Regions from separate parts of the Janthinobacterium sp. PLB04 genome, predicted to be linked through region 1. Evidence: predicted binding sites of a transcription regulator. Region 1 holds the regulator's gene; each other region holds the start of a gene.
The links. Region 1 encodes sigma-54, which starts transcription at its own class of promoters, with help from an activator protein. Its sites were predicted from a motif close to TGGCANGNAANCTGCTTT; they were not measured.
Positions count from the first base shown of each region.

Region 2: urtA (urea ABC transporter substrate-binding protein) is a predicted target of sigma-54. The motif match lies at 5,616-5,633, and genes of this name have one in related genera.
Region 3: LSO07_RS19645 (urease accessory protein UreD) is a predicted target of sigma-54. The motif match lies at 3,416-3,433, and genes of this name have one in related genera.
Region 4: LSO07_RS05945 (beta-propeller fold lactonase family protein) is a predicted target of sigma-54. The motif match lies at 2,919-2,936, and genes of this name have one in related genera.

Region 1 covers NZ_CP088968.1:812,771-820,159, reverse strand. Annotated here, with positions in the region: gene hprK (HPr(Ser) kinase/phosphatase) at 1-134, shown strand, start outside; gene rapZ (RNase adapter RapZ) at 456-1,319, shown strand; gene LSO07_RS03515 (enoyl-CoA hydratase/isomerase family protein) at 1,320-2,405, opposite strand; gene hpf (ribosome hibernation-promoting factor, HPF/YfiA family) at 2,541-2,903, opposite strand; gene LSO07_RS03505 (RNA polymerase factor sigma-54) at 2,973-4,451, opposite strand; gene lptB (LPS export ABC transporter ATP-binding protein) at 4,456-5,211, opposite strand; gene lptA (lipopolysaccharide transport periplasmic protein LptA) at 5,211-5,792, opposite strand; gene lptC (LPS export ABC transporter periplasmic protein LptC) at 5,818-6,429, opposite strand; gene LSO07_RS03485 (KdsC family phosphatase) at 6,472-7,005, opposite strand; gene LSO07_RS03480 (KpsF/GutQ family sugar-phosphate isomerase) at 7,005-7,389, opposite strand, start outside.
Region 2 covers NZ_CP088968.1:4,614,638-4,622,026, forward strand. Annotated here, with positions in the region: gene urtE (urea ABC transporter ATP-binding subunit UrtE) at 1-638, opposite strand, end outside; gene urtD (urea ABC transporter ATP-binding protein UrtD) at 641-1,471, opposite strand; gene urtC (urea ABC transporter permease subunit UrtC) at 1,468-2,589, opposite strand; gene urtB (urea ABC transporter permease subunit UrtB) at 2,586-4,187, opposite strand; gene urtA (urea ABC transporter substrate-binding protein) at 4,310-5,563, opposite strand; gene LSO07_RS20285 (DUF4349 domain-containing protein) at 5,762-6,550, opposite strand; gene LSO07_RS20290 (transglutaminase-like domain-containing protein) at 6,567-7,166, opposite strand.
Region 3 covers NZ_CP088968.1:4,465,666-4,473,054, forward strand. Annotated here, with positions in the region: gene ureE (urease accessory protein UreE) at 1-120, opposite strand, end outside; gene ureC (urease subunit alpha) at 134-1,834, opposite strand; gene LSO07_RS19635 (urease subunit beta) at 1,836-2,165, opposite strand; gene LSO07_RS19640 (urease subunit gamma) at 2,195-2,497, opposite strand; gene LSO07_RS19645 (urease accessory protein UreD) at 2,519-3,385, opposite strand; gene LSO07_RS19650 (two-component system response regulator) at 3,516-5,726, opposite strand; gene LSO07_RS19655 (sensor histidine kinase) at 5,902-7,389, opposite strand, start outside.
Region 4 covers NZ_CP088968.1:1,351,773-1,359,161, forward strand. Annotated here, with positions in the region: gene LSO07_RS05935 (substrate-binding periplasmic protein) at 1-600, shown strand, start outside; gene LSO07_RS05940 (TonB-dependent receptor family protein) at 658-2,796, opposite strand; gene LSO07_RS05945 (beta-propeller fold lactonase family protein) at 3,001-3,957, shown strand; gene adh (aldehyde dehydrogenase) at 4,302-5,822, shown strand; gene LSO07_RS05955 (DUF779 domain-containing protein) at 5,877-6,266, shown strand; gene LSO07_RS05960 (PQQ-dependent methanol/ethanol family dehydrogenase) at 6,316-7,389, shown strand, end outside.

The DNA.
Region 1 (7,389 bases):
TCCCCGTCGCCGCCGGCCGCAACATCGCCGTACTGCTGGAAGCGGCCGTGCGCAACACGATTTTGCAACTGCGCGGCATCGATACCTTGCAGGAGTTCATGGAGCGGCAACGACTCGCCATGAGTGGCGATTAATGTTGCCAAGGAGTTCGCCCTTGCAAGGGCGAACCGTTATGCAGGCACGCAGCTGTGCTGCGTGAATTCCCTGCTGCACCAACGACTCGCCATGAGTGGCGATTAGCAAGTAGGTCGGATTAGCGCGGCAACGCCGTGCGTAATCCGACGACATTGTTGGCCCATGCCGCGGTGTCGGCTTACGCGCGACGCGCTAAGCCGACCTACGGTCGTGACGAGAGCGCCCTGCCAATCCCGGCAATATCACATTCCAAATTGCAATAATTTGTAAAGATAATTGCCTTGGAAGCGGAGCGCCGATCTTTATTGTATGATCGGCGTATGCATATCGTCCTTATCACCGGAATATCCGGCTCCGGTAAATCCGTTGCGCTCAATGTGCTAGAAGATACCGGCTACTATTGTGTCGACAACCTGCCGCCGGCCTTGCTGCCCAGCCTGGTGCAGACCCTGCTCGACGAAGGTACACCGCAACTGGCCGTCGCCGTCGATGCGCGCAGCGCCGAGTCGCTGACCAGCCTGCCGCACAATGTGGCCCTGCTGCGCGACCAGGGGCATGACGTCAAGGTCATGTTCCTGACGGCCACCACGCATTCGTTGGTGGCGCGCTTCTCGGAAACGCGGCGCAGCCATCCGCTGTCGCACGAATTGCGTCCGAACCAGAATCCGGCCAGCCGCCGCACGCTGATCGAGTGCATCTCGGAAGAACGCGAACGCCTGTCAGCCATCGAACAGCTGGGCCATGTGATCGACACGTCGGAACTGAGCGCCAACAAGCTGCGCGCCTGGATCAAGGATATCGTCGCCTCCGAACGCGCGCCGCTGACCCTGTTCTTCGAATCGTTCGCCTTCAAGCTGGGCGTGCCGCTGGACGCCGATTTCGTCTTCGACGTGCGGGCCTTGCCGAATCCGTATTACGACCTCGCGCTGCGCCCGCTCGACGGCCGCGATGCGCCCGTGATCGCCTTCCTCGACGCGCAGCCGAGCGCGCTGGAACTGCTGGCCGACATCCGCGCCTTCATCGAGAAATGGTTGCCGTCATTCAAGTCCGACAACCGCAGCTACCTGACGGTGGCCCTGGGCTGCACGGGCGGCCAGCACCGCTCCGTGTACATGGCGGAGCGGCTGGCGCAGTATTTCGGCCCCAACGAGCGCGTCGTCCTGCGCCACCGCGAACGCAGCTAATTAGTCGAGGTGGCGCAGGGGATGCGCCGCGGCTGGCCAGACGGGGGCAAAGAAGCGCGCCACCATGGCCGCATCGACGTCGTCCAGGTTGGCAGGGTTCCAGCGCGGTGCATTGTCCTTGTCGACCACCAGCGCGCGCACGCCCTCGAGCACTTCGCCATGTTCGAAATTATGACGTACCACCGTGCGCTCCAGGCGCAGGCAATCGGCCACGCCCAGGTGGGCGCCCCGCTGCAGCAATTCCAGGGTCACCGACATCATCAAGGGCGAACGCAGGCGCATGGCCGCCAGCGCCTTGGCCGCGAACGCGCTGTCATCCTGCGCCAGCGAGGCCATGATGGCGGCCACGGAAGGGGCGCTGAAATGGCGGTCCAGCGCCGCGCGCGCCGTGGCCAAGGGAGATACCCCCGCCTCGGCCTGGAAAGGCGCCGCCAGCGCCTTGATGGCCACCGGCAAGGCCTCGCCCCGCGTCGATTCGAACAGGTCCAGCAGCGCCCCCATCTGCGCCTCAGGCACGTAGACATCGGCCAGCCCCGTGTACAGGGCATCGGCCGCGTTGATCGTCAAGCCCGTCAAGCCCAGGTACAGGCCCAGCTGGCCGGCCAGGCGGGATAGAAAATAACTGCCGCCCACGTCCGGAAACAAGCCGATATTGACTTCCGGCATGGCCATGCGCGTGCGGCCCGTCACGATGCGCAGGCGGTTGCCCGGCCCGGCTTGCGCCACGCCCATGCCGCCGCCCATCACCACGCCATCCATCACGGCGATATACGGTTTCGGGTAGAAATGAATTAAATGATTTAAAGCATATTCTTCCGTAAAGAAATCTTCCAGCAAGGCACTGCCGCCTTGCGGCGTGGCCAGGCCCGCATCGTAAAAGAAACGGATGTCGCCGCCGGCGCACAGGGCTTTTTCACTGCTGGAGCGGATCACCACGGCATCCACCTGCGGATCGTCGCGCCAGGCCAGCAAGGCCGCGCTCAGGGCGCGCACCATCTCCAGCGACAGGGAATTCAAGGCTTTCGGACGGTCGAGCACGATATGGCCCGTGCGGTTGCGGATGGAAGTCTGGACGAAATCGCTCATGGCAGGCAGGAAAGAAGTGAAAGTGCAAACATTTTAGCCCCTGCGCGGCGAACATTGCGCTCAAAAGGTCCAGGCGCAAAAAAGGGCGCAAGATGTGCGCCCTTAGTTGATCACAACTGCTGGAAGCGGGTGGCCTTAGACGGCGACGACGGCTTCTTCCTCGGAGTTGTCTGGCAGATGCTTGATCGCCTCTTTACCGTGCCCTTGCACTTTGGTTTTGTATTTCATCACTTGCCTATCGAGCTTGTCGATCAGGGTATCGATCGCGGCGTACAGGTCGTGCGCCAAGCTTTCCACATAGACAGTCTTGCCGCTCAAACGCAGGTTGACTTCAGCCTTTTGACGTTTTTCTTTCTCTTTGAGGTTATCCACGGTCAGAATCACGGCGATATCGATGACTTGATCGAAATGACGTTTCACGCGCTCCAGCTTCGTTTGTACGTATTCACGGATGGCTGGTGTCACTTCGAGATGATGTCCGCTGATGGTGAGATTCATACACACTCCTAAAGATGATCGGGTTCGTGCGGTCCATCCTATCCGGCCCGCAGAGGAACCGAAAAAAACTTACAAACACTTACGCAGGCTCACTGGCGGAATTTTCAACGCTTCCCGGTATTTGGCAACAGTACGTCGCGCAATCACCATGCCTTGTTCCCCCAGCATGTCCGCAATCTTACTGTCGGATAAAGGATTTTTAGGGTCTTCTGCTCCTGTCAGTTGCACGATCAATGCCCGTATCGCCGTCGATGACGCTTCGCCCCCCGCTTCGGTGGCGACGTGGCTACCAAAGAAATATTTCAACTCGAACATGCCGTGCGGGGTCAGCATGTACTTTTGAGTTGTTACCCGCGAGATAGTACTCTCGTGTAAACCTAGTGTATCAGCTATTTCACGGAGCACAAGGGGACGCATGGCAACGGCCCCATGCGAGAAAAAGTTCTTTTGTCTTTCTACTATCGCCTGCGCCACGCGCAGGATCGTGTCGAAGCGCTGACGCATATTCTTGATCAGCCACTTGGCTTCCTGCAACTGTGCGCCCATGGCGCCCTCGCCCTTGCCCTGCTTGAGCAAGTTGGCGTACATGGCATTGACGCGCAGGCGCGGCATGACATCGTTGTTCAGCGTGACTTGCCAGCCATTGCGCGCGCGCTTGACGACGACGTCGGGCACCACGTAATCGGACACGTCCGAGGCGAACACGGCGCCCGGATGCGGATTGCACTGGCGAATCACCGTCTGCGCTTCGCGCAAGTCTTCATCGTCGCAATCGAGGGCTTTTTTCAGCTTGTTGAAATCGCGCTGGGCAAACCAGGCCAGGTGCTTTTCCACGATGACGAGGGCCATGCGGCGCGTCACCATGGCGATGTGCGGCAAGCGCTTGATTTGCAGCGCCAGGCATTCGGAAGCATTGCGCGCGCCCACGCCGGGCGGATCGAAACTTTGCAAGAGAGACAAGGCCGTGCGCATCTCGTCGGCGTCGATTTCCAGCTCTTCCGGCAGGCGCGCCAGGATGTCGTCGAGCGACTCTTCCAGGTAGCCATTGTCGTCGAGCGCGTCGATGATCAGCTCGACCAGCGCGCGGTCGCGCAATTCAAGCACCGTCACGCGCATCTGCTCCATCAAGTGTTCGCGCAGGGTGCAGTGATGGGCTTCGAGTTGCGGGCGCGAATCCTCGTCGTCGGGCGCCTTGCCGCGGCTCGCCTCGCTCCAGTCGCTGTCGCCGCCATCCGCAGCGGCCGGACCCTCGCCGGCATCGCCATCAAAGGTTTCCGCTTCGGCCGGCGCTGCGGGCGCTTCCTGGCCCGGCGGCTGGGGCGGCGCTTCGGCCGGCGCGGCCGTGGAACTCAAGGCGCCATCGGACAGCAGGCGCAGCGAACGGTCGAGCGGATCATCGAGGCGTTCGAGCAAGGGATTGTCCGTCAGCAGTTGCTCTAGTTCCTGGTGCAATTCCAAGGTAGACAATTGCAACAGGCGTATCGATTGCTGCAACTGCGGCGTCAGTGCCAGGTGCTGCGAAGTGCGCAGCTGCAATGATTGTTTCATTGGCTTACATGCGGAAGTGTTCGCCCAGATAGACCCGGCGTACCGACTCGTTCGCGATGATGTCGTCGGGGCGTCCCGACGCCAGTACCGAGCCCTGGTTGATGATGTAGGCACGGTCGCAGATACCCAGCGTCTCGCGCACATTATGATCGGTGATCAGCACGCCGATATTGCGCTCCTTCAAGAAACGCACGATGCGCTGGATCTCGATCACGGCGATCGGATCGACGCCGGCGAACGGTTCGTCGAGCAGCACGAAACGGGGATCGGTGGCCAGCGCGCGGGCGATTTCCACGCGGCGGCGCTCACCGCCCGACAGGGACAGGGCCTGGTTCTCGCGCAGCTTTTCAATCTGCAAGTCGGCCAGCAATTTATCCAGGCGCACCTCGATCTCGGCCTTCGTCAGCGGACGGCCTTCGACGGTCTGGATTTCCAGCACGGCGCGGATATTGTCTTCCACCGTCAGCTTGCGGAAGACGGACGCTTCCTGCGGCAGGTAGGACAGGCCCATCTGCGCGCGGCGGTGGATCGGCAGGCTGGAGATGTCCACGCCGCTGATATCGATGCTGCCGCCATCGGACGGCACCAGGCCGACGATCATGTAGAACGAGGTGGTCTTGCCGGCGCCGTTCGGGCCCAGCAAACCCACCACTTCGCCGCATTCGACTTGCAGCGAGACATCATGCACGACTTGCCGCTTGCCATAGGTTTTTTGCAGCCCGCGAACGATCAGGGTGCTGCCGCAACGAGTATTGTCCATTATTTCTTTCCTGGCGCAGGCGTGGCCGGCGCTTTCTCCGCCGCCGGTGCCTTGGTTTTCGGCTGGATCACCATGCGCACGCTGCCGCCATCCGGGGTGCTGGTGCCGCTGTTGGAATTTTCCATCGCAAACACTTCCTTGCGGCTGTCATACGAGATGAAGGCGCCATTGGCCACGTCGGTCACTTTCGTGCCTTCCAGGCGCGTCAGCTTGGCCCTGGAAAACAGTTTCACCACTTCCGTCTTGTTGTCGTATTCCACGCGCTCCGCTTCGCCTTCCACCCACAGGTCGCCCGCGCCATCGCGCTTCTGGCGGAAGGTGGCGAGCTTGCCGGGATCGGCCCAGAAGGTAATGAACTGGTAGCCTTGCGGATCTTCCGTGATCACGGCGCGGCCCGCCTTCATGGTCAGGGTCCCCTTGACCAGCACGACGTCGCCCGTCAGGGTGCGTACCTGCTTGATGTCATCGACGTGGCCACTGCGTGCCGTGATGACGGCTTCCTTCTCGGAATCGGCCTTCTCGGCATGCGCCACGCCCATGATGGCCAGGGAAAATACGGTCAACAGCAAGATGTTCTTCATAGTATGGTTTCCTTGTTTCATTCTGTCATTTTGCCGCCGCGGCCGGGCGCGGTTTCGGCGGGAGGACCATGCGCAGCGCATTCTGCACTTCCACCACGCCGGTGGCGTTATTCGCTTTCATGCCGATGCCATTGAGACGCGAGGTGCCCGTCAGGATATCGACAGGCACGTCCGTTTCCATTCTTTCCTCATCCGGGAACACCGTCAGCGCTTCCGTCTTGACTGTCAGGTTCTGCGCCTTCGGACTGGCCACGCGGTCGATCACGACATTGCGGTGCAGTTGCAGCCGGGTATTGTCCTGGTCGATATGCGCCAGTTCCGCATTCATGTTCATCGGTGGCATGCCTGGCGTGAGCTTGCGCACGAAGGGCCGGTCGATATCGGACGAATCGTCCAGCGGATAATGCGTGAGCTTGGTGCCCGACACGATATAGCTGGGTTTTCCCGTCAAGTCCATGCGCACCATGCTGAAATTGGTAATGAAATAGTCGGGCTCATCCAGATGCTTGCTGGCCGTGATGTCCTGGCTATTCTTGTTCATCACCTCGAGCAGCCAAAAGCTGCCCAGCGCGACAACAACCGCGCCCAGCACGGTAAAAATCATGCGCCAGCGATGGGCGCCTCCTGGCTTACGCATAGGGCTTCACTCTTTCAAATGTCACTGGCGAGGCGGCGCGCCTCACTCCAGGAACGGCGCCATGACGCGCGCATAATTGTCCTGGGCACGCAGCAGGAATTCGCAGATCTCGCGCACCGCGCCGCGGCCACCGCCGGCCTGCGTCACATGGTGGGCCAGGCCCTGCACTTCCGGGCGTCCGCCCGGCACGCTGACGGCAAAGCCGACGCGTTTCAGGATGGGCGCATCGATGACGTCGTCACCGATATAGCCGCATTGCTCTTCTGTCAAGCCCGTCAGCGCCAGCAGTTCGCGAAACGGCGTCAGCTTGTCGTGGCCGCCCTGGTGCACGTGAGTAATGCCCAGGTCTTGCGCGCGGCGCGCCGTGATGGCCGAGCGGCGCGCGCTGATGATGGCCGTCTGCACGCCCGATTCCTGCAGCAGCTTGATGCCCAGGCCATCATACACATTAAACGTTTTCATCATCTCGCCGTCCGGGCCGAAATGCAGGCTGCCGTCGGTGAGCACGCCATCGACGTCAAAGATCATCAGTTTGACCTTGGCAGCGCGTGCCAGGTTGTCCGCGACGCTATCCATCAGATCACCTTCGCTTGCGTCAGATCATGGATATGCAGCGCGCCCACCAGTTTGCCGTCAGCATCGACGACCAGCATCTGGTTGATGCGGAACTGCTCCATCACGGCCACGGCGTCCACGGCCAGGCGTTCGGGCGCGATGCTGCGCGGCTGCGCATGCATGACGTCGCGGATCGCCACTTGCGTGAAATCCTGCACGCGCTCGAACATGCGGCGCAAGTCGCCATCCGTAAACACGCCCACGGGGCGGTTGTCCGCGTCGACGATGGCCGTCATGCCCATGCCTTTCTTCGTCATTTCTTCCAGCGCCTGCAGCAAGGAAGCCTGCACAGGCACTTTCGGCACGCGTTCGCCGCTGCGCATGACGTCATGCACGTGCGTGAGC
Region 2 (7,389 bases), 2.6 Mb from region 1:
ACGACACTGCCGCGCGACAGGACGATGAATTCGTCGGCCAGTTCGCGGGCAAAATCAAAATACTGTTCGCACAGCACGATGGCCATGTCGCCCCGCTGTTTCAACACGCTGATCACGCGGCCGATATCCTTGATGACGGAGGGCTGGATGCCTTCCGTCGGCTCGTCGAAGATGATCAGCTGCGGCTCGGCCAGCAGGGCGCGGGCGATGGCCAGTTGCTGCTGTTGCCCGCCCGATAAATCTCCGCCGCGCCGCTGCAGCATCTCCTTGAGCACCGGAAACAGCTCATACACGTGGGGATCGATGCGCGCAGCTTGCCGGCCACCCTTGCTCGCCATACCCATCAGCAAGTTTTCCTCGACCGTCAGGCGCGCAAAGATGTCGCGGCCCTGCGGCACGTAAGCCATGCCCAGCTTTGCCCGCGCATGGGGCGCCAGCCTGGTGATGTCGCGCCCGTGGAACACCACCTTGCCCTGCGCCACGGGCAGCACGCCCATCAGGCATTTCAGCAAGGTTGTCTTGCCCACGCCATTCCTGCCCAGCAAGGCCAGGCATTCGCCCTTGCGCGCCGACAGGTTGATGCCGCGCAAGGTGTGCGAGGAGCCATAGTATTGATTCAATTGTTCGACTTCCAGCATGCTTACCTTCCCAGATAGACTTCGATGACCCGCTCGTCCGCTTGCACCTCGTCCATGCGGCCCTGCGCCAGCACGGCGCCTTCATGCAGCACGGTAACGATGCCTTGCCGGGCAATCTCCGTCACAAAACCCATGTCGTGTTCGACCACCATGATCGAATGCTTGCCGCGCAATTCATTGAGCAACTCGGCCGTGCGCGCCGTTTCCGCATCCGACATGCCGGCCACGGGTTCGTCCAGCAGAATCAGCTGCGGCTCCTGCATCAGCAGCATGCCGATTTCCAGCCACTGCTTTTGCCCGTGCGACAGCAAACCCGCCGGCCGCGCCTCCTGGCCGTTGAGGCGGATCAGGCGCAATATCGCTTCGATCTTGCCTTCCTGCTCGGACGTGAGGCGCGCAAACAGGGTGGGCGCCACGCGCTTGTCCATCTTCATCGCCAGTTCCAGGTTGTCGAACACCGTGTGCTGCTCGAACACGGTGGGGCGCTGGAACTTGCGGCCGATACCCGCGTGGGCGATCTGCGCTTCCGTCATGGTGGCCAGGTTCATGGTCTGGCCAAACCAGGCCGTGCCGGACGTGGGACGCGTCTTGCCCGTGATCACATCCATCATCGTCGTCTTGCCCGCCCCGTTCGGGCCGATGATGCAGCGCAATTCGCCCACGGAAATATCGAGGCTGAGCTTGTTGATGGCCTTGAAGCCGTCGAAGGACACGCTGATGTCTTCCAGGTACAAAATGGCGCCGTGCGTCGTATCGACGCCCTCACCTTTCACGCGCGAGTACGTCGGCCCCGCTTCCGCGCTGGCCATGCCGGGCAACATGCGGATACTCATGCGGCCTCCTCTGCCATGGCGGCGAGTTTTTTACGTTTGAGCTTGTTCAGCACGCCCAGCATGCCCTGCTGCATGAACAGCGTCACGACGATGAACAACAGGCCCAGCGCGAACAGCCACAGTTCCGGCAAGGCAGCCGTGAACCAGCTTTTCAAGCCGTTGACGGTGAAGGCGCCCAGGATGGGACCGATCAAGGTGCCACGTCCGCCCACGGCCACCCACACGACCATCTCGATGGAGTTCGCCGGCGACATTTCGGACGGGTTGATGATGCCCACCTGCGGCACGTACAGGGCGCCGGCGATACCGCACAGCACGGCCGACAAGGTCCATACAAACAGCTTGAACCACAGCGGGTTGTAGCCGAGGAACATCAAGCGCGCCTCGCTGTCGCGCACGCCCTGCAGCACCCGGCCCAGTTTCGAGCGGACGATGACGCGCGCGCCGATCAAGGCCGCCAGCAGGAAGGCCAAAGTCAGCAGGAACAGCACGGCCCGGGTGGCGGGCGCCGTGATGCTATGGCCGAGGATAGTCTTGAAATCCGTGAAACCGTTGTTGCCGCCAAAGCCAGTGTCATTGCGGAAGAACAGCAGCATGAAGGCATATGTCATCGCCTGGGTGATGATGGAAAAATACACGCCCTTGATGCGCGAGCGAAAGGCAAAGTAGCCAAACACAAAGGCGAGCACGCCCGGCACCAGCACGACGAGCGCCATGCAGTACCAGAAATGTTCCGTAAACGCCCAGTACCAGGGGTAGGTTTTCCAGTCGAGAAAGACCATGAAGTCGGGCAGGCTGCTGTGGTACTGGCCCTGGTCGCCGATGGCGCGCATCAGATACATGCCGTGCGCATACGCCCCCAGGGCAAAGAACACGCCGTGGCCCAGGGACAATATGCCCGTGTAGCCCCAGACGAGGTCCAGCGCCAGCGCGGCCAGCGCGTAGCACATGAACTTGCCCACCAGCGCCACCGTATAGGCGGACACATGCAGCGCATGCCCTTCGGCAAACGCCAGGTTAAATACCGGCAACAACGCCGCCAGCACAGTGCATCCGGCGATGGCCAGCCAGACGGGCCGCGTGAACAGGCCAGGCTTGATTTGATAGGAGGTAGTCATTCGACGCTGCGTCCCTTCATGGCAAACAGGCCCTGCGGCCGGCGCTGGATGAAAATGATGATGAACACCAGAATGGCGATCTTCGCCAGCACGGCGCCCGCCACCGGTTCGAGGAATTTGTTGACTTCACCCAGCCCCAGCGCGGCGATCACGGTGCCGGCCAGCTGGCCCACGCCGCCAAGCACCACCACCATGAAGGAATCGACGATGTAGCTTTGGCCCAGATCCGGCCCCACATTGCCCAGCTGCGACAGGGCCACGCCACCGAGCCCCGCGATGCCGGAACCGAGACCGAAGGTCAGCATGTCGACCTTGCCCGTGGCCACGCCCACGCAATCGGCCATGCGGCGGTTCTGCGTGACGGCCCGCACGAACAGTCCCAGCCGCGTCTTGTTCAAGATCAGCCATACGGCCACGACGACGACGATGGCAAAGGCGATGATGGCCAGGCGGTTGTACGGCAGCACGAGGCCGCCCAGCACGGTGACGCCGCCCGACATCCAGGCGGGATTGGCCACTTCCACGTTTTGCGCGCCGAAGACCGTGCGCACGGCCTGCATGAGGATCAGGCTGATGCCCCAGGTGGCCAGCAGGGTTTCCAGCGGCCGGCCATACAGCCAGCGGATCACCGTGCGCTCCAGCATCACGCCCACCAGTCCCGCGACAAAAAAGGCGGCCGGCAAGGCGGCCAGCAGATACGCATCCTGCAAGCCAGGCAGATAGCTGCGGAAGAACAGCTGGCACAGGTAGGTCGTGTACGCGCCTATCATCAGCAATTCGCCATGTGCCATGTTGATGATGCCCATCAAGCCAAACGTGATGGCCAGCCCCAGCGCGGCCAGCAGCAGCACGCTGCCCAGCGAAATGCCGTAGAACACATTGCCGGCGAACTCCATGCGCGCCACCCGTCCCTTGATCTGGCGCATGGTCTCGATAGCGGCCAGCTGCACGGATTCGTCGAGCTCGCCGGCCTTGCCATCTGGTCCTTTCTCCAGCATGGCTTGCAACACGGGCAACAGGCGCGCATCGCTGCTGCCCGCCAGCGCCTGCACGGCGGCCTTGCGCGTGGCGGCGTCGGGCGCGTGCAGGTTGGCGCTGGCGATCAGCACCTGCAATATCTGTTTGATGTCAGCATCGTTTTCCTGCGCCAGCGCAGTGCGTATCAGGGGGACCTGTGCGGGATCGACGGATTGCTGCAGCGCCTGCGCGGCGGCCAGGCGCGTGGCCCGCTCGGGCGCCAGCAGTTTCAACCCCGACAAGGCGCCCGCCACGGCCGCGCGCAAGCGGTTGTTGACCATCACGCCATCGATGCCATCGGGCAGCGGCACGCTCTGGCCGCTTGCCGGCTCATATGCCTGTTCACCGTCGACGATATACACCTTGCCGTCGGGGGCCGCATATAACTGATCGTCCTGCAAGGCTTGCAGCACACGGGCGGCCTCGGGCGTGGCCAGGGCGGCGATCTGGGCGACGGCCGCGATCCTGATGTCGGGATCGTCGCCGGATAGCGCTTTGAGCAGATCGGGAGGAATGGCGGCCTGCGCCAGCGAGGATAGCAACAGGCAGGCGAGGACCAGCAGTTTGGGGACGAACCTCATTGTAAGTTCCATGGAAAAACTGCACGGGGCGAGCACTTACCCCAAAGGCGAGGACTGGGGTCGGATGGGGACGCCTAGTCCCTCAGGGTCCGACCCCGGCATTTGCTGGTGGGTGATAGCGCCTACAACTTCTGCTTGCCCTCATTGCCCTTGATAAACGGGCTCCACGGCTGGGCGCGTATCGGTTCCTTGGTTTTCCACACGACATTGAATTGCCCATCAGCCTTGATCTCGCCGATCATCACGGGCTTGTGCAAGTGGTGATTGGTCGGATCCATGGTCAGGGTAAAACCGGACGGCGACTTGACGCTCTGGCCGGCCATGGCGGCGATCACCTTGTCCGTGTCCGTCGATTTCGCTTTTTCCACGGCTTGCGCCCACATGTGGATGCCCACATAGGTCGCTTCCATCGGGTCGTTCGTCACCACCGAACCCGCGTTCGGCAGCTTTTGCGCCACGGCATACGCTTTCCACTGCTTGATGAAGGCCGTATTGACAGGGTTCTTGACGGATTCAAAGTAATTCCACGCCGCCAAGTGCCCCAGCAGGGGCTTGGTATCGATGCCGCGCAGCTCTTCCTCGCCCACGGAAAACGCGACGACGGGCACGTCCGTGGCTTTCAAGCCCGCATTGCCCAGTTCCTTGTAGAACGGCACGTTGGAATCGCCATTGATGGTGGAAATGACGGCCGTCTTGCCGCCCGTGGAAAACTTCTTGATGTTGGCGACGATGGTTTGATAATCGGCATGGCCGAACGGCGTGTAAACCTCGCTGATATCGCTATCCTTGACGCCTTTGCTTTTCAGGAAGGCGCGCAGGATCTTGTTGGTGGTGCGCGGATACACGTAATCCGTGCCCAGCAGCACGAAGCGTTTGGCGCCGCCGCCATCCTTGCTCATCAGGTATTCCACGGCAGGAATCGCCTGCTGGTTCGGTGCGGCGCCCGTATAAAACACATTCTTTTCCAGCTCCTCGCCCTCGTATTGCACCGGGTAAAACAGCAGGCTGTTGAGTTCCTTGAACACCGGCAAGACGGATTTGCGTGACACGGATGTCCAGCAGCCAAACACGACAGCCACTTTATCCTGCGCCACCAGCTGGCGCGCTTTTTCCGCGAACAAGGGCCAGTTCGACGCGGGATCGACGACGACGGCTTCCAGCTTCTTGCCCAGCACGCCGCCCTTGGCATTGATCTCGGCGATCGTCATCAGCGCCACATCCTTGAGCGACGTTTCGGAAATGGCCATGGTGCCCGACAGGGAGTGCAAGATGCCCACCTTGATCGTGTCGGCGGCCAAGGCTGCCTGCATGGTGGTGGACATGGCCAGGGCCAGTGCGCCGGCGGCGGCCGCTTTCAGGATGATGCGTCGTGACATGGGGACTCCTGTGATGGGTTCGTGGGGGTCGAGCTGGGTCTGCCATGTTGTTAAAGCAGAATGCATGCCAGCACCGGCAGGCGTCCGCCTTGGTGCAAGCGGCGCTCGCCGCACGAAAAAAAACCTGGCTGCACAAGGACTGTGCAGCCAGGTTTCAAATTGCCGTAAAACGGTGCGCAGGACGCAGCAATCCCGGCATCAATCCTTGCGCGGAGCTCCACGCAGGCGGCGCCAGCACTTGCGGCCCAGCGGGAACAGCAGCACGAAGGCGATCAGCCACGGCAGGATGTAGGCCATGGCCGTGATGGCGTTGGCCACGCCTTCCGACAGGTTTTCCGTGAAATTGCCCAGCGCGCGCTTGACGGGCCGCCAGAACGATTGCCTGCCTTCGGCGCTGATGGCCACGTTCAACAAGTCCGTATCGATACGCTGCATCAACAGCGCATTGGCGGCCGTCGCCTGCTCCAGTTCCACTTGCACGGTGGCCAGTTCCTTGGTCACCTTGATGAGGGCATCGACGTTGGTGCCCGAGCGTTTTTCCAGGTCTTGCAATTGCGCCTGGTATTGCTTGAGCATTTCCAGGCGTTTCTTGCTGTCGAGCACGGGACGGCCCAGGTCTTCCACCTTGGTGCCCTGGCTGGTGACGTCGCCTTCGGCCGCGACCAGCGCGACGAGCTTCTTGATGCCGGCCGGCTTGGCGCGCATACTGATGCGCGCATGCACGTAGCGGCCGCTATCGACGCTGGAATCGAGCAGCAGGCAGCCGTTTTCCGTATCGGCCTTGCAGGCGGCGACCACTTTTTCATACAGGGGCCGCACTTGCGCCTCGCGCGTATCGACGCTGACATTATGTTCATAGGCAAGGAACTCGCTGCCCTTTTCCTTGCCTTCGAGACGCGCGGCGCTCGACTGCCCGCCGCTCTCGCCCTTGCTGCCGCAGCCGGCCAGCAGCAACAGTCCAAACAGGCATATGGATATTTTTTTCATGACTTCTTTCTTTGGATTATTTTTGCAGCGGCAACAATTCGATATCGGGCAAGTGCGCCGCCACATCCTGCACGGTCGGATGGCAGGTCAAGGATGCCACCACCTGCGACAACGGTTCCGGCCAGATTTCCGGCAAGTCGCGCTCTTCGGGCGCCAGCACGGGAAAGGCCAGCTGTTCCCGTGGTGGCGTGAAGGCGGCAGCGACGCCGGGCTTGTTGCCGCGCGCATCGATGCGGTACCAGCCGAACTCCTGCAGATACACGGCGTTCAAGCCATGCAGGCAGAACGGCGGCCCCACCTCGCCCACGGCCAGGCGTTGATAGCACAGGCCGGCAGGAATGCCGTTGGCGCGCAGCAGCGCCGCCAGCAGATGGCTCTTCGCATAGCAGTAGCCCGTGCCATGCTGCAAGACATCGGAAGCGCGGCAGGTGACGGGATTGCGCTGGTAGTCCCAGCTATGGGCGATCTCGTCGCGCACGAAGGCAAAGCAGCGGGCCGCGATGGCGGCGTCGCCCACCGCGCCTGCCGCCAGTGCAGCCGCCTTGGCGCGCACGGCAGGATGGTCGCTGTCGATGTAAGTGCTGCTGGCTAGATACGGGGAAAAGTCGGTAGACATGGCGTCAAGGTCATGCAAAAAGATAATGCGCGATTCTAGTCGAAACGGCACGAAATCGAGCGTTTCCTTGCGCAGGAACAAAGAAAAACCACGCCTCAGCCTTACTGCGCGGGGGGCGGCGACTTTGGCGGTGGCCCGGTAGCTGGTATCATGCGGGCAAACGCAGCCGGCCATATTGGCGCGGCACATGCACTACCCTGCGAAGCGGACCTGCCCTCCGGCG
Region 3 (7,389 bases), 2.8 Mb from region 1:
GTCGCCAGTCGACAGCACGGCGCGCAGCCGGCATTTTTCGCGCTGGTCGTAGGGCAGCACCAGTTGCGCAAACGGCGCGCGTTCATCGCCAGGTGCCAGCTTGGTATGCAATGTGAGCATGATTGTCTCCTGCTTAAAATAGAAAATAGCGCTGCGCCATCGGCAGCACGGCGGCCGCCTCGCACACGAGCAGCTGGCCGTCGGCGCGTACGGCATAGGTTTCCGGGTCCACTTCCATGTGCGGCGTGGCGCTGTTGTGGATCATGTCGTGCTTGCGCAAGCCGCGCATGTTCTTCACGGCGATGATAGATTTATTCAGTTTCAGCTGGTGGCCGATATCGAGGTCGTAGGCCGCCTGCGAGACGAAGGTAAACGACTTTTTCAGGCCGCCGCCGAAGGCGCCGAACATCATGCGATAGTGCACGGGCTGCGGCGTGGGGATCGAGGCGTTCGGGTCGCCCATCTGCGCGGCGGCGATCATGCCGCCTTTTAGAATCATCGAGGGCTTGACGCCGAAGAAGGCCGGCTTCCACAGCACGAGGTCGGCGATCTTGCCCGCCTCGATGGAGCCCACCACATGCGATATCCCATGCGTGATGGCCGGGTTGATCGTGTACTTGGCGACGTAGCGCTTGGCGCGGAAATTGTCGCTGCGCGCCGTATCGGGCGCAAGCGGCCCCCGCTGCACCTTCATCTTGTGCGCCGTCTGCCAGGTGCGCATGATCACTTCACCGACTCGCCCCATGGCTTGCGAGTCGGACGACATCATCGAGATGGCGCCGATGTCGTGCAGGATGTCTTCCGCGGCGATGGTTTCGCGGCGGATGCGCGACTCGGCAAAGGCCACGTCTTCGGCGATCGCCGGGTCCAGGTGGTGGCACACCATCAGCATGTCCAGGTGCTCGTCGAGCGTGTTGACGGTGAAGGGCCGCGTGGGATTGGTCGACGAAGGCAGCACGTTGGACTGGCCCACGGCGGCGATGATGTCGGGCGCATGGCCGCCGCCCGCGCCTTCCGTGTGGAAGGTGTGGATGGTGCGGTCCTTGAAGGCGGCCAAGGTGTGCTCGAGAAAACCGCCTTCGTTGAGGGTATCGCTGTGCAGCGCCACCTGAATATCCATGCGGTCCGCGACGGAAAGGCAGTTGTCGATGGCGGCCGGCGTGCTGCCCCAGTCTTCGTGCAGTTTCAAGCCGATGGCGCCCGCGCGCACCTGCTCTTCCAGCGGCAGCGGCAGGCTGACGTTACCTTTACCCATGAAGCCCAGGTTCATCGGGAAGGCGTCGGCCGCCGCCAGCATGGCGTGCAGGTGCCACGGCCCCGGTGTGCAAGTGGTGGCGGCCGTGCCCACGGCCGGTCCCGTGCCGCCGCCCAGCATGGTGGTCACGCCGCTCATCAGCGCTTCCTCGATCTGCTGCGGGCAGATGAAGTGGATGTGGGTATCGACGCCGCCGGCCGTGACGATCATGCCTTCGCCGGCGATGATCTCGGTGGCGCCGCCAATAGCCAGGGTCACGCCGGACTGGATGTCTGGATTGCCCGCCTTGCCGATGCCGAAGATCAGCCCGTTTTTCAGGCCGATGTCCGCCTTCACGATGCCCCAGTGGTCGAGGATGACGGCATTCGTGATGACGGTATCCATCACCTCGGCAGCGCTGCGCTGCGACTGGCCCATGCCGTCGCGAATCACCTTGCCGCCGCCGAATTTCACTTCTTCGCCGTAGATCGCGTAGTCATGCTCGATCTCGATGAACAGTTCCGTATCGGCCAGGCGGATGCGGTCACCCTTGGTGGGGCCGAACATTTCGGCATACGCGCTGCGGGGAATGCTGGCCATCTCAATCCTTTCCCGGTGGAGTATCTTGCAGTTCGCCCATCACTGCGCCATTGAAGCCGTAGACCTTGCGCTCGCCCGCCAGCGCCACCAGTTCCACCGTGCGCTGCTGGCCCGGCTCGAAGCGCACGGCCGTACCGGCCGTGATATTGAGGCGCATGCCGTAGGCGCGCCAGCGCTCGAAGGACAGCGCAGGGTTGACTTCGAAAAAGTGGAAATGCGAGCCCACCTGGATCGGCCGGTCGCCCCGGTTGGCCACTACCACGGTGGCCGTGGCGCGTCCGACATTCAAGCTGATTTCGCCTTCTTCCAATTTGTATTCGCCTGGGGTCATGACCGGCTCCTGTAATGTCGCTTGTATGGTTAAGGTATCGGGTGGTGCACGGTGACCAGCTTGCTGCCGTCGGGGAAGGTCGCCTCCACCTGGATATCGGGGATCATCTCGGCGATGCCGTCCATGACGTCGGCGCGCGAGAGTATCTTCGTACCGTCCGACATCAGCTGCGCCACCGACTTGCCATCGCGCGCCCCTTCCATGATGGCCGCGCTGATCAGGGCCACCGCTTCCGGATAATTCAACTTCAAGCCGCGCGCCAGGCGCCGTTCGGCCAGCAGCGCGGCCGTAAAAATGAGCAGCTTGTCTTTTTCGCGGGGAGTCAGGTCCATGTCTTTCCTTGTCTTTCCTGATTAAGTGTTCCAGATGCGGGGCACGACGGCGCCGCGCCCCAGCATGGCGGGACGCAGCAGCTGCCAGGCGGCCAGCATGATGCGGCGCGCCGCCTCGCTGTCGCCGCACAGCAGGCGCACCGCCACCAGCGATTTCATGTGCGTGGCGCCAAACGCGGCGCCGTCCGGCACGGCGATCTCGCGCACGGCCGCCAGCACGGCGGGAGAAACGGGCGTGCCGATGGCGATCAGGGTGGCGCACACGGTGTGGCCTCCCAGGCCCAGCGGGCTGGCCATCAGCGCGCCGCCGGCGGCCAGCACGCCCTGCTCCCACCACAGCAGCTTGCCGCCACGGCGGATCTGCACCTGCTGGCTGATGCTGCCCGTATTGAACATTTCGCCCGAGGCGCTGCGGCCCAGGCAGACGATGTCGCAGCCGATGTAGCTGGCGTCGACCGCCAGTTCCACTTCATGGCGCAGGCGCACGCAAGCCTGGTCGAAGAAAATGCTCTCCTGCGGCAGCCACTCGATGGCCGCGCCGCTGGCGGCGCGCAGCATGATGTGCTGGCCCGAGACATGGCCGTTGGCGCGGTACCATTTGGCGGCGCCCGGGGACGTGAGCAAGGCGTGCGCACCCTCGCCCACCGTGGCGTCGACGGCCAGCTGGTCGCCGCCCACCACGCCGCCGGGCGGATGGATGATGATGGCGTGGCAGACGCGATCGCCCTCCGGATACAGGGGCTTTTGCACGCGCAGGGGGCCGCTGTGCGTACGCTCGACGAGGCGGCTGACGCCATCGTGCAGCGCAAAGCCCAGGCGCAAATGCGCCTGCCAGGCGCCGTGAGCGCTGGCCTGCAAAAGCATGGCTGGAGGGGTACTGTCTGGCATGCGGGGCAATCGCGTAAATAAGCGATTACCTAAGCAGGATATGTGCCAGCGTCTGGGGAAATAAAAGTGAGAATCGTGCACCGCACTGCAGCGAACGCACCGGCATGGTGCATCGGCCGCACCGCGGCGCTTAGGCCGCCGCCACGGCCAGGGTGCGCCGTTCGCGCAGCAAGGCCGTGAAGGCTTCCGCGGCCAGGGGGCGGCTGAAGTAATAGCCCTGCATTTCGTCGCAGCCGTGTTCCGTCAGGAAGTCGACCTGTTCGCGCGTTTCCACGCCTTCGGCGATGACGCGCATGTCCAGGTTGTGCGCCAGCGAGATGACGGAACGGGCGATGGCCGCGTCGCTGCTGCTGGTGGTGACATCGTCGACGAAGGATTTGTCGATCTTCAGCACGTCGATGGGAAAGCGTTTCAGGTAGCCCAGGCTAGAATAGCCGGTGCCGAAGTCGTCGAGCGAAATGCCCACGCCGATATCCTTCAGGCGCGTGAGGGCCGCCACGGCCTTGTCCGGATCGCCCATGACGGTGCTTTCCGTGATCTCGATGCCGAGGCAGGCGGGCGCGATGCCGTATTTGCGCAAGGCCGCCTCGACGAACGGCACCGTGCGGTCTTGCGCGAACTGCTTGCCGGACAGGTTGACGGCCACCTTGATGCTGCCCAGGCCCGCGTCGTGCCAGGCGCGGATCTGCGCGCACACGCTTTCGAGCACCCATTCGCCGATGGCCGTGATCGAGCCATATTCCTCTGCCAGCGCGATGAACAGGCCGGGCGGCACCTTGCCCAGCACCGGATTATCCCAGCGCAGCAAGGCTTCCGCGCCCAGCAAGGCGCCCGTGCGCAAGCACATCTGCGGCTGGTAGTGCACTTCGAATTCATCGCGGCCGATGGCGCCGCGCAGCTGCTGCTGCATCGCCAGGCGGGCGCGGATATCGCTGCCCATGCGCTCCGTGAAGAAGGCGTAATGGTCGCGTCCCATTTCCTTGGCGCGCACCAGGGCCGTATCGGCGTGGCGCAGCACGTCGTCGAGGCTGTCGCCGTCGGCCGGGCACATGGCGATGCCGATGCTGGTGGTCAGCGCCAGGCGCTCGCCATCGACGCTGAGTTCTTCACGCAAGCCGGCCAGGATGGTTTGCGCCAGCCCCAGGGTGCGCCCCAGCAGGGCATCGTCCTGCAGCAGGATCTGGAATTCGTCGCCGCCCTGGCGCACCACCGTGTCGCCCTCGCGCACGCAGCCGGACAGGAAACGCGCCACCACTTGCAGGGCCTTGTCGCCCACGGCCTGGCCGTGCGAATCGTTGATGTTCTTGAAGCGGTCCAGGTCCAGGCACATCAGCACCACTTGCTGGCTGTCGCGCAGGGCGTTCGCGCGCGCCTGTTCGAAGCGCTCGCGCAGCAGCACGCGGTTCGGCAAGCCCGTCAGCGCGTCGTGGTAGGAAAGGAAATCGATCAGATGCTGCTCGGCCTTGCGCTCGCTGATGTCGAGGAAGACGCCGATGTAGTTGACGACGGCGCCATCGGGCCCGTGCACGGTGGAGACGCTGAGCAGGCAGGGATAGGTGTCACCGCTCCTGCGCCGCGTCTGCACCTCGCCCGACCAGCAGCCGCTGCTGCGCAAGCCCTGGCGCAGGGCCAGCAGCACCGCCTCGCCCGTGTATTCGGCGTGCAGGCGCAGGATGTCCGTGCCCACCACTTCCTGCGCCGCGTAGCCGGTGATGCGCGTAAAGGCGGGATTGGCCGTGACGATGACGCCGGCAGGATCCGTGATCAGGATGGCGTCCTGCGTCGCTTCAAAGACCTGGCCCGACAGGCGCAGCAATTCTTCATTGGCGCGGCGGATCTGCACTTCGCGCGCCAGAGTGCTGGCCACCTGTTCCAGTTCGGCCGTGCGTTCGGCCACGCGCCGCTCCAGGTTGGCGCGCTCCTGCGCCAGCTGCAGCTGCGCCCGCGCCAGGCGCACGTGGGCATCGGTGCGGGCCAGGATTTCCTCGGCCTGGAAGGGCTTGGCGATGAAATCGACGGCGCCCAGCGCGAAGCCGCGCACCTTGTCGTCCGTATCGTACTGGGCCGACAGGAAGATCACCGGCACCTGGCGCAGGGACGGTATTTCCTTCAGGCGGCGGCACACTTCAAAGCCGTCGAGGCCGGGCATGCGCACGTCGAGCAGGATCAGCTCGGGCGGGCGCGCCTGGGCCGTCCACAGGGCCAGTTCGCCGTTCGGCGCCTGGCGCACCGCATAGCCGGCGCCGCCCAGCAAATCGCTCAACAGCTTCAGCGAAGCCGGCGTATCTTCAACGATCAGTACTTCGCCCTTCGAGTTCACTTCCGAAAAATCGCGGTGCATGTAGCAGTTCTCTCAGCTTTGGATGAGGCGCGGCGATCCGTTGCCGCGCTGGACAAGACATTTCTTTGCGATGAACTACGTACTATCATCATAATCTTTATTGCAATTTAGCACCATCCATCGGTGGCACTTAGCCCGTCTTTTCATCGAATCCGATGTTGTCAGCCCACACTTTTCAAGCGTGCGCCGGCGCGCCCTCACTCTCCAGCAAGTCGCACAGCTGGCGGTACTGATGCTGGTCGAGCATGGCTTGCAGCGGCGCCAGCACGGGCGCAGCCGCCGGCGGCAAGTCACCCAGCAGCAGCGCCACCCTGGCCAGGTTCAATTCGCGCAGCGCCACCAGCAAGGCCGCGCGCTCTTCACCTGCCAGCAGCAGCAAGTCTCGCGCCCGCAGCGCCGGCGGCGCCTCGGGCACCGGCGCCGCCGGCAGCGGCACTGGCACCTGCACGGGCGCTTCCGCCGCCTGCGCGGGTATGCTGAAACGGAAGGTGGCGCCCTGCCCAGGCATCGATTCCACTGTCAATTCGCCTTTCATCAATTGCACGAATTCGCGCGAAATGGCCAGGCCCAGGCCCGTGCCATCCTTCGGTCCCGCGCTGTCGGCCTGCACGAAGGGTTCAAAAATGCGCTGCTGGTCCTCCGGGGCGATGCCGATGCCCGTGTCGCTGACGGCAAACGACAGCATCCATTGATCGCCATCGCGCCGCTCAGCGCGCACGCGCAAGGTGACTTCACCGCCGCCGGCAAATTTGACGGCGTTCGACATCAGGTTCAGCAGCACCTGGCGCAAGCGCGTCGCGTCAAGCACCACGGCCACCGGCAGGTTCGCGCAATCGAGGCGCAGGGCCAGGCCCTGCTGCTCGGCGCGCATGCCCAGCATGTCCATCACTTCCTGCAGCAGGGGCGCCAGCGCCGCCACGGCCGTCTGCGCGTGCAGGCGTCCCGCCTCGCCCTTCGACAGTTCGAGGATTTCATTGATCAGGGTAAGCAGATGATTGCCGGAGCGGTGGATGATGGCCAGGTTGCGCTTTTCATCGTCCTGCATGTTGGGCGAGGCGGCCATCAGGCGCGAAAAGCCGATCACGGAATTCAAGGGCGTGCGCAGTTCATGGCTCATGTTCGCCAGGAAGGTGCTCTTGGCGCGGTTCGCCGCCTGCGCCTGGCTGACGGCCACCGACAGGGCGCTCGTGCGCTCGGCCACCAGTTCTTCCAGGTGATGGCGGTGGCGCAGCAGTTCCAGTTCGGCCTCGCGGTGCGCCGTGATGTCGTAGTTCGAGCCCACCAGGCGCATGGGCTGGCCCTGCCCGTCGCGGAAGATCACGGCATCGGCCTTGATGTAGCGGATGGCGCCATCGGGCCACAGGATGCGGTACTCGTGCGTGAACGCCTGGCCGGCTCCGAGCGCGGCGCGCAGGGCTTCCTTGGCGGCCGGCACGTCGTCGGGCATCAGCGCCGCGCGCCAGATCGCCGCGGGTGCCATCCTGCTGTCCGCATCGGCCTTGAACTGCGCGTACATCTGCTCATCCCACTGCAAGGCATCGTTGATGACGTTCCAGTCCCAGATACCGATGCTGGCCGCGCCGGTGGCCATCTGCACGCGCTCCTCGCTGCGCTGCAGGGCGCGGTAGCGGCTATCGAGCAGTGCCACCATGTCGCGGATGGA
Region 4 (7,389 bases), 540 kb from region 1:
CCCGCTGGCGAAAATCTCAACGACGATTTGCGCAATATGGTGTGGAAGGGGCATTACCTTGGTTATGGTCCCGCCGATGTGATGCTGCATGTGCCGGTCGACAAGAAGTTGATGGCGGATAACGACAAGGTCGAGATCTTCGCGCCGTATTACGTGGAAACCGTGCGTCTGGCGCGCAGCGCGCAAGCCGTGCCGCAATTCGATGGCGTCGCTTCGCTGGCCGGCAAGCGCATCGGCGTGGAAAAAGTATCGATCGCGGCCATGCTGATGCTGGGCGAAGACAATGGCAAGTACCGCGACGACGTGCGCATCTTCGACACGGCCGCCGAAGCCTTGCAGCAATTGCAGGCAGGGCAACTCGATGCCGTGCTGGCCAACCGTTCGGAGATCGAATCGGTGCTGAAAAGCGATCCCGCTTTCCCCATGAGCGAAGTGGCGTTCGCCCGCTTGCCGCGTGCCGGCTGGGCCGTGGGCCTGGCCGTCAGCCGCCAGCAGCTCGACGTGGCAAAGTTGCTGCAGGCGGCCATGAACGAGATGGCGGCCAGCGGTGAATTGAAAGCCATCTTTGAAAAATATGGCGTGAAGGAAGCACGGCCCTGACGTAGCGTGCTTGAGTTGAAAAGCCCGTGCATCGATCGATGCGCGGGCTTTTTATTTTTAGAAACTATATTGGGCGCTGACGCCCAGCAACCAGTTGCGTCCCGGCGCCGCTTCATAGTAGCGCTTGTTGCTGTCGCCGACGATGACGGAACCCACGTAGGTCTTGTCGAAAAGATTGTTCAGGCGGGCAAACTCCTTGAAGCGCCAATTCCCCGCGGTTTGTTTGGCGTTGAAGCGCGCATTGAACACCGTATAGCCGGGTGCCGGTTTTTCGCTGTTGCTGTCTTCCGCATAGACCTGGTTGCTGGCCACGCTTTCCAGCGCTGCGCCAAAACGGTCGAGTGTATCTTTCCAGGCCAGTTCCGCAAACAAGTTGGCGCTGGGCACGCCCGGCAAGCGGCTGCCTTCGCGCACGCCGCCAAACGCCTGGTCATACACGGCGTGCAGGCTGGTCAGCGCCAATTTTGTCGTGAAGCCATATGGCAGGTTCGAGTCCAGCGATACTTCCATGCCCTGGCGCAAGGTCTTGCCTGCATTGCGATAGCTGGTGCGCCCGCCGCTGGACTTGTCGACCACCAGTTCGTCGTTGGTCTTGATCTGGAACACGGCCGCGTTGACGTGCGTATTGTTATTGATCCTGGCTTTGATACCGGCTTCCAGGTTGGTGCTGGTCGCTGGTTTCAAGTTGAAATTGAAGCCGCCGCCCGTGCCCGAGTAAAACAGTTCGTTCAACGTAGGCGCTTCGAAACCGCGCGCGGCACTGGCGTAGACGTTGACGTTCGGCGTCAGCTTGTACAGCAGGCCCAGCACCGGTGTCGTGTGGCTGAACTCCAGGCTGCCGCTATCGTTGCCGTTGCTGAGGAAATGGTCGTCGACCGCCACTTTCATCTTGCTGTAGCGTACGCCTGCGTTGAGCAGCCACGGGCCGCCTTGCCATTCTGCCTGGATATACGGATCGAGGCTGGACACGACATTCTGCTCGTCGCGGCGCAGCTTGCCCTTTACGCCAAAGCTATTGCCGATGAAGTTTTCGTAGCCGGTACGGTCATCGCTGGAGCGGCCGTAATCGATGCCGATGGTGGTGCTCAGCTTGCCGCCGGCCAGCTGGTTCACGTGCAGCCAGTTGGTGTCGATGCCATAGAACTGGCGCCGGAAATCGACCACGCCGCCCGAATGGCTGGCCGGCGCCTGGAAGCCCTTGGTAAATGCCTGGTACTGGATCACGTCGCGGTTGCCGCCATACACCATCACATGCAGGCGGTCATCGCCGAACGACTGTTCATAGGTGGCGCCGATTTGCTGGTGGTCGATGCTCTTGCGGGTGTTGTAGCGTTCGGCCAGGGTGCGTTTCGGGTTTTGCGTATCCGTCGCGTCGACCTCACCGGCGCGCGGGTCGGCGGCAAACGTGGCCCAGGTAGCGCCCAGCGGATCTTGCGTATTGCCTTGATGCAGGCTGTTGGCGACGATGGTCAGCTTGCTGTCCGCCGTGGGCTTGACGGTGATCTTGCCGAACGCCTGTTCGCGCGTGGCGGCGCTATGGTCGCGGAAGCCGTCCGTGCGGAAGCGCGAACCGTCGAGCACGTAGCCGATGCCGCCTGCCTGGCCTTGCGCCGAGAGATCGACCTTGCTGGTGCCGTAGCTGCCGCCCGTCACATTCAGTTCGACGGACGGGGGATTTTGTCCATCCCTGGAAAACAGCTGGATCACGCCGCCCGAATGGTTGCCGTAGATGGCAGAAAATGGCCCGCGCAATACTTCGATGCGCTCGGCTGTATCGAGGTTGAAAGTGGCGGCCTGGCCTTGGCCGTCGGGCATGCTGGCGGGAATGCCATCACTGATCAGCTTGACGCCGCGCACGCCAAAGGCCGAGCGTGCGCCGAAGCCGCGCGACGAGATCTGCAAGTCTTGCGCATAGTTCTGGCGGTTTTGCGCCACCAGGCCCGGCACGGCGGCCAGCGCTTCCGACGCGTTGACGCGGATTTGGCCATCCTGGATGCGGGCGCTGTCGACCACGTCGATCGAGGCCGGCACTTCCTGGCTGGGATGGGCGATGCGGCTGCCGCTGATGACCACCGTATCCATCAGTTGTCCGGCGGCCAGGTCAGCTGACTCGGCGGCAAAGACGTGGGGGGCGAGGGTGGCGCTGCCGGCGACAAACAGGCTGGCGATGGTGTTCAGGCGGAAACGGTGCTGCATGCGGATTCTCCAATGTGAATAAAAGCCTGCTTGATCGCGTGCGCGGTACAGGTCTGCGTAGGTGTATCAAGCAATATGCCTGCCATGTCTCCATTGGTGGGCTGAAATTATACGCGTATCAGTGGCACGGCGTTTGCATACAGCAATGGGCAGATGCGCCGATGCCGCGCGCTTTTCCTGTGTTTTGCCATTGAAAAGGTGATTATGCCCAACTTCTTCTCGTGCTTGCGCCAGGTTTGCTGGCTGTTGCCGGCGCTCGCCAGCACCGCCCTCCAGGCCGCTCCCTTTGCCTATGTTCCCAATGAAAAGTCGGGCACCTTGAGCGTGATCGACACGGCGACCGACCAGGTGGTGCGTCAAATCGCGGCAGGCAAGCGGCCGCGCGGCATTGCCGCCGACCCCACCGGACGGCAATTGTTTGTCACGGATGCCGCCAGCAGTGCCTTGTTGCTGATCGATAACGCGGGCGGCGCGCCCGTGCGCACGGTGGCGCTGGGCAAATCGCCCGAAGGCGTCAGCGCTTCCCGGGACGGTCATTACGTGGCAGTGGCCGTCGAGGAAAGCAATAGCGTGGCCTTGCTCGATGGCCAGACAGCTACCTTGCTCGCCGATATCAAAGTGCAGGGACGCAATCCGGAACATGCCGTCTTCAGCCCGGATGGACGCTGGCTGCTGGTCAGTGCGGAAGAGGCGGAGCAAGTCGATGTCATTGATGTGGCGCAACGCCGCCAGGTCGCGTCCATCGCCGTGGGACTGCGTCCGCGCGGCATCGGTTTCAGCCCGGACTCGGACCGCGCCTATGTGGCGTGCGAACTGGTCAATGCCGTCTACGTGATCGACATGGCCGCGCGCAAGGCGATTGCCACCATTCCAGCGGGCGAGAATGCGAATGGCATCGTGGTCCATCCCGATGGCAAGCAAGTGTATGTCTCGAATGGCACGGACGGCACGGTGATGGTGATCGACACGGCCAGCAATCAAGTGACGGCCACGATTGCCGTCGGCAAGCGCCCGTGGAACATGGCCATCACGCCCGACGGCGCCAAGCTGTACGTGGCCAATGGCCGTTCGAACAGTGTGTCCGTCATCGACACGGCCAGCGCGCGCAAGGTGGCCGATATTGCCGTGGGCGAATTGCCCTGGGGCGTGGTGATTCGTTGATTCCTTGGTGGCACAGGCGCAGGTGTTCCAGTCTGGTACACCTGTTCCATTGTGCAGCGGCGCAGGGGAGATGCCGCAGGGCTGGCCCGGATTGGAACAGGACGTCTTCACCTTGTTCAAAATGCAAACAGGCCCACGTCCCCACCCAAGCAGGTGGCCTGCGCTGAAAAACGTGCCGGGTTTGATGTCGCGCCCTTGTAACAGGGATAAAACCGGCTAAGTTTGTAGTGGGATGGCGAGCTGGCACGGCATTTGCGGAAGACTCCGTGTACTCACCCCATCTGTACCAGGACGTTTGATTTTAATTAAGTAATTCCATTCTAATTAACCCGATAGAGGACGACATGAATCTCGCAGACATCAGCAAACTGGGCGTAGCCAATCCCTTCAAACAACGCTATGACAATTACATCGGCGGCAAATTCGTTGCACCAGTAAAAGGTGAATACTTTCCTAACATCACGCCGATCACAGGATTGCCGTTTTGCGAAATCGCCCGTTCCACGACGGAAGACGTCGAGCTGGCGCTGGATGCCGCGCACGCCGCCAAGGAGGCATGGGGCAAGACTTCGCCGGCCGAGCGCGCCAATATCCTGAACCGCATCGCCGACCGCATCGAACAGAACCTGAGCCTGATCGCCACGGCGGAAACCATCGATAACGGCAAGCCGATCCGCGAAACGATGAATGCCGACATTCCACTGGCCATCGACCATTTCCGTTACTTCGCCGGTTGTATCCGCGCGCAGGAAGGTTCCGTCGCGCAAATCGATGCGGAAACCTATGCCTACCACTACCATGAGCCGCTGGGCGTCGTGGGGCAGATCATTCCGTGGAATTTCCCGATTCTGATGGCCGTGTGGAAACTGGCGCCAGCCCTGGCCGCCGGCAATTGCGTGGTGCTCAAACCGGCCGAGCAGACCCCGGCATCCATCATGGTGTTGATCGAGCTGATCGGCGACCTGCTGCCGCCGGGCGTGCTGAACATCATCAACGGTTTCGGCCTGGAAGCGGGTAAACCGCTGGCCTCGAGCAAGCGCATCGCCAAGATCGCCTTTACGGGCGAAACGGGCACGGGCCGTCTGATCATGGGCTATGCCGCGCAAAACCTGATTCCCGTCACTCTGGAGCTGGGCGGCAAGTCGCCGAACATCTTCTTTGAAGACGTGATGGATGCCGACGATGACTATTTCGACAAGTGCCTGGAGGGTTTTGCCATGTTCGCGCTGAACCAGGGCGAAGTGTGCACCTGCCCATCGCGCGTGCTGATCCAGGAATCGATCTACGAGAAATTCATCGAACGTGCCTTGAAGCGCGTGGCCGCCATCAAGCAGGGCAACCCGCTTGACTCGTCCACCATGATCGGCGCGCAGGCTTCGCAGGAGCAGCTGGAAAAAATCCTGTCCTACCTCGACATCGGCCGCCAGGAAGGCGCGGAAGTGCTGGCCGGCGGCGAGCGCAACACGCAGGCGGGCGACTTGGAAGGCGGCTACTACGTGCGTCCGACCGTGTTCAAGGGGCATAACAAGATGCGCATCTTCCAGGAAGAGATCTTCGGACCCGTCGTGTCCGTGACCACCTTCAAGGATGAGGCCGACGCGCTGGCGATTGCAAACGATACCTTGTACGGCCTGGGCGCCGGCCTGTGGACGCGTGACGGTTCGCGCGCCTTCCGCATGGGACGCGCGATCCAGGCGGGCCGCGTGTGGACCAATTGCTACCACCTGTATCCGGCCCACGCCGCGTTCGGCGGCTACAAGCAATCGGGTATCGGCCGCGAAAACCATAAGATGATGCTCGATCACTACCAGCAAACGAAGAACTTGCTGGTGAGCTATAGCCCGAAAGCGCTGGGCTTCTTCTAAATCGGCAACAGGCGCCGCGCCCTTAGCTAGGCGCGGCGTGCAGAAAGGGATGCCATGAGTGCAGCAATTGCCCGGGTGGTCGCCACCGATGCGGCGCTGGAAATGATGGACAAATTGCGCCAGCGTCACGGCCCGCTGATGTTTTTCCAGTCGGGCGGATGCTGCGACGGCAGCGCGCCCATGTGCTATGCGCTGGGCGAGTTCGATGTCAGCGACACCGATATCTATCTCGGCAATTTGAATGGCACACCGTTCTACATGGGACTCGAGCAATTCGAGTACTGGGAGCATACCCAGTTGATTATCGATGTGGTCGACGGCAATGGCGGCATGTTTTCACTCGACAACGGCACGGGCAAGCGCTTCCTGACGCGCTCGCGCCTGTTCACCGATGAAGAGTGCGCGCTGTTGCATGCCCAGCCGCATGAGCACCGCAAGACTTGATACACACATACTAATAAAACAGAGGGAGATGATTGTGCAGAAAAAAATCATGGGGATACTCATCGGTTTGGGTTTGGCATCGCTGGCCCAGGCGGCCGACGTGGGCAATGTCACCAATGCCATGCTCGACAGCACGGCGAAGAATCCGGCCAGCGTCCTGTCGTTTGGCATGGGCATGCAGGGCCAGCGCTATTCGCCGTTGACGCAGATCAATGACAAGACCGTGACCAAGCTGGTGCCGGCCTGGTCGTTTTCGTTCGGCGGCGAAAAGCAGCGGGGCCAGGAATCGCAGCCGCTGATTCACAACGGCAAGATGTTCGTCACGGCATCGTATTCGCGCATCTTTGCCGTCGACTTGAAAACGGGCGCCAAGCTGTGGAAGTATGAGCATCGCTTGCCAGACGGCATCATGCCATGCTGCGACGTGGTCAACCGCGGTGCCGCCCTGTACGGCAACCTGGTGATCTTCGGCACGCTCGACGCCTACCTGGTGGCGCTGGACCAGAATACGGGCAAGATCGTCTGGAAGGAGAAAGTGGATGACTACGCGGCCGGCTACTCGATGACGGCCGCGCCGCTGATCGCCGAAGGCTTGTTGCTGACGGGTGTGTCGGGCGGGGAATTTGGCATCGTGGGCCGGGTCGAAGCGCGCAACCCGATGACGGGCGACCTCGTGTGGAGCCGTCCGACGGTAGAGGGCCATATGGGCCACCGCTATGACAAGGATGGCAAGGCCATCGACAACGGCGTGTCCGGTACCGTGAACAAGACGTGGCCGGGCGACCTGTGGAAAACGGGCGGCGCCTCGACGTGGATGGGTGGCACCTACGATCCGCAAACCAAGCTCGCGTATTTTGGCACCGGCAACCCGGCGCCGTGGAACAGCCACTTGCGTCCCGGCGACAACCTGTACTCATCATCCACCGTGGCGCTGGATGTGAAAACGGGGCAGATCAAGTGGGCGTATCAAAACACGCCGAACGATGCCTGGGATTTCGATGGCGCCAACGAATTCGTCACTTTCGACATGGATGGCAAGCGCTACGGCGGCAAGGCCGACCGCAACGGTTTCTTCTATGTCATCGATGCGGCCAATGGCAAGCTGCAGAACGCCTTTCCGTTT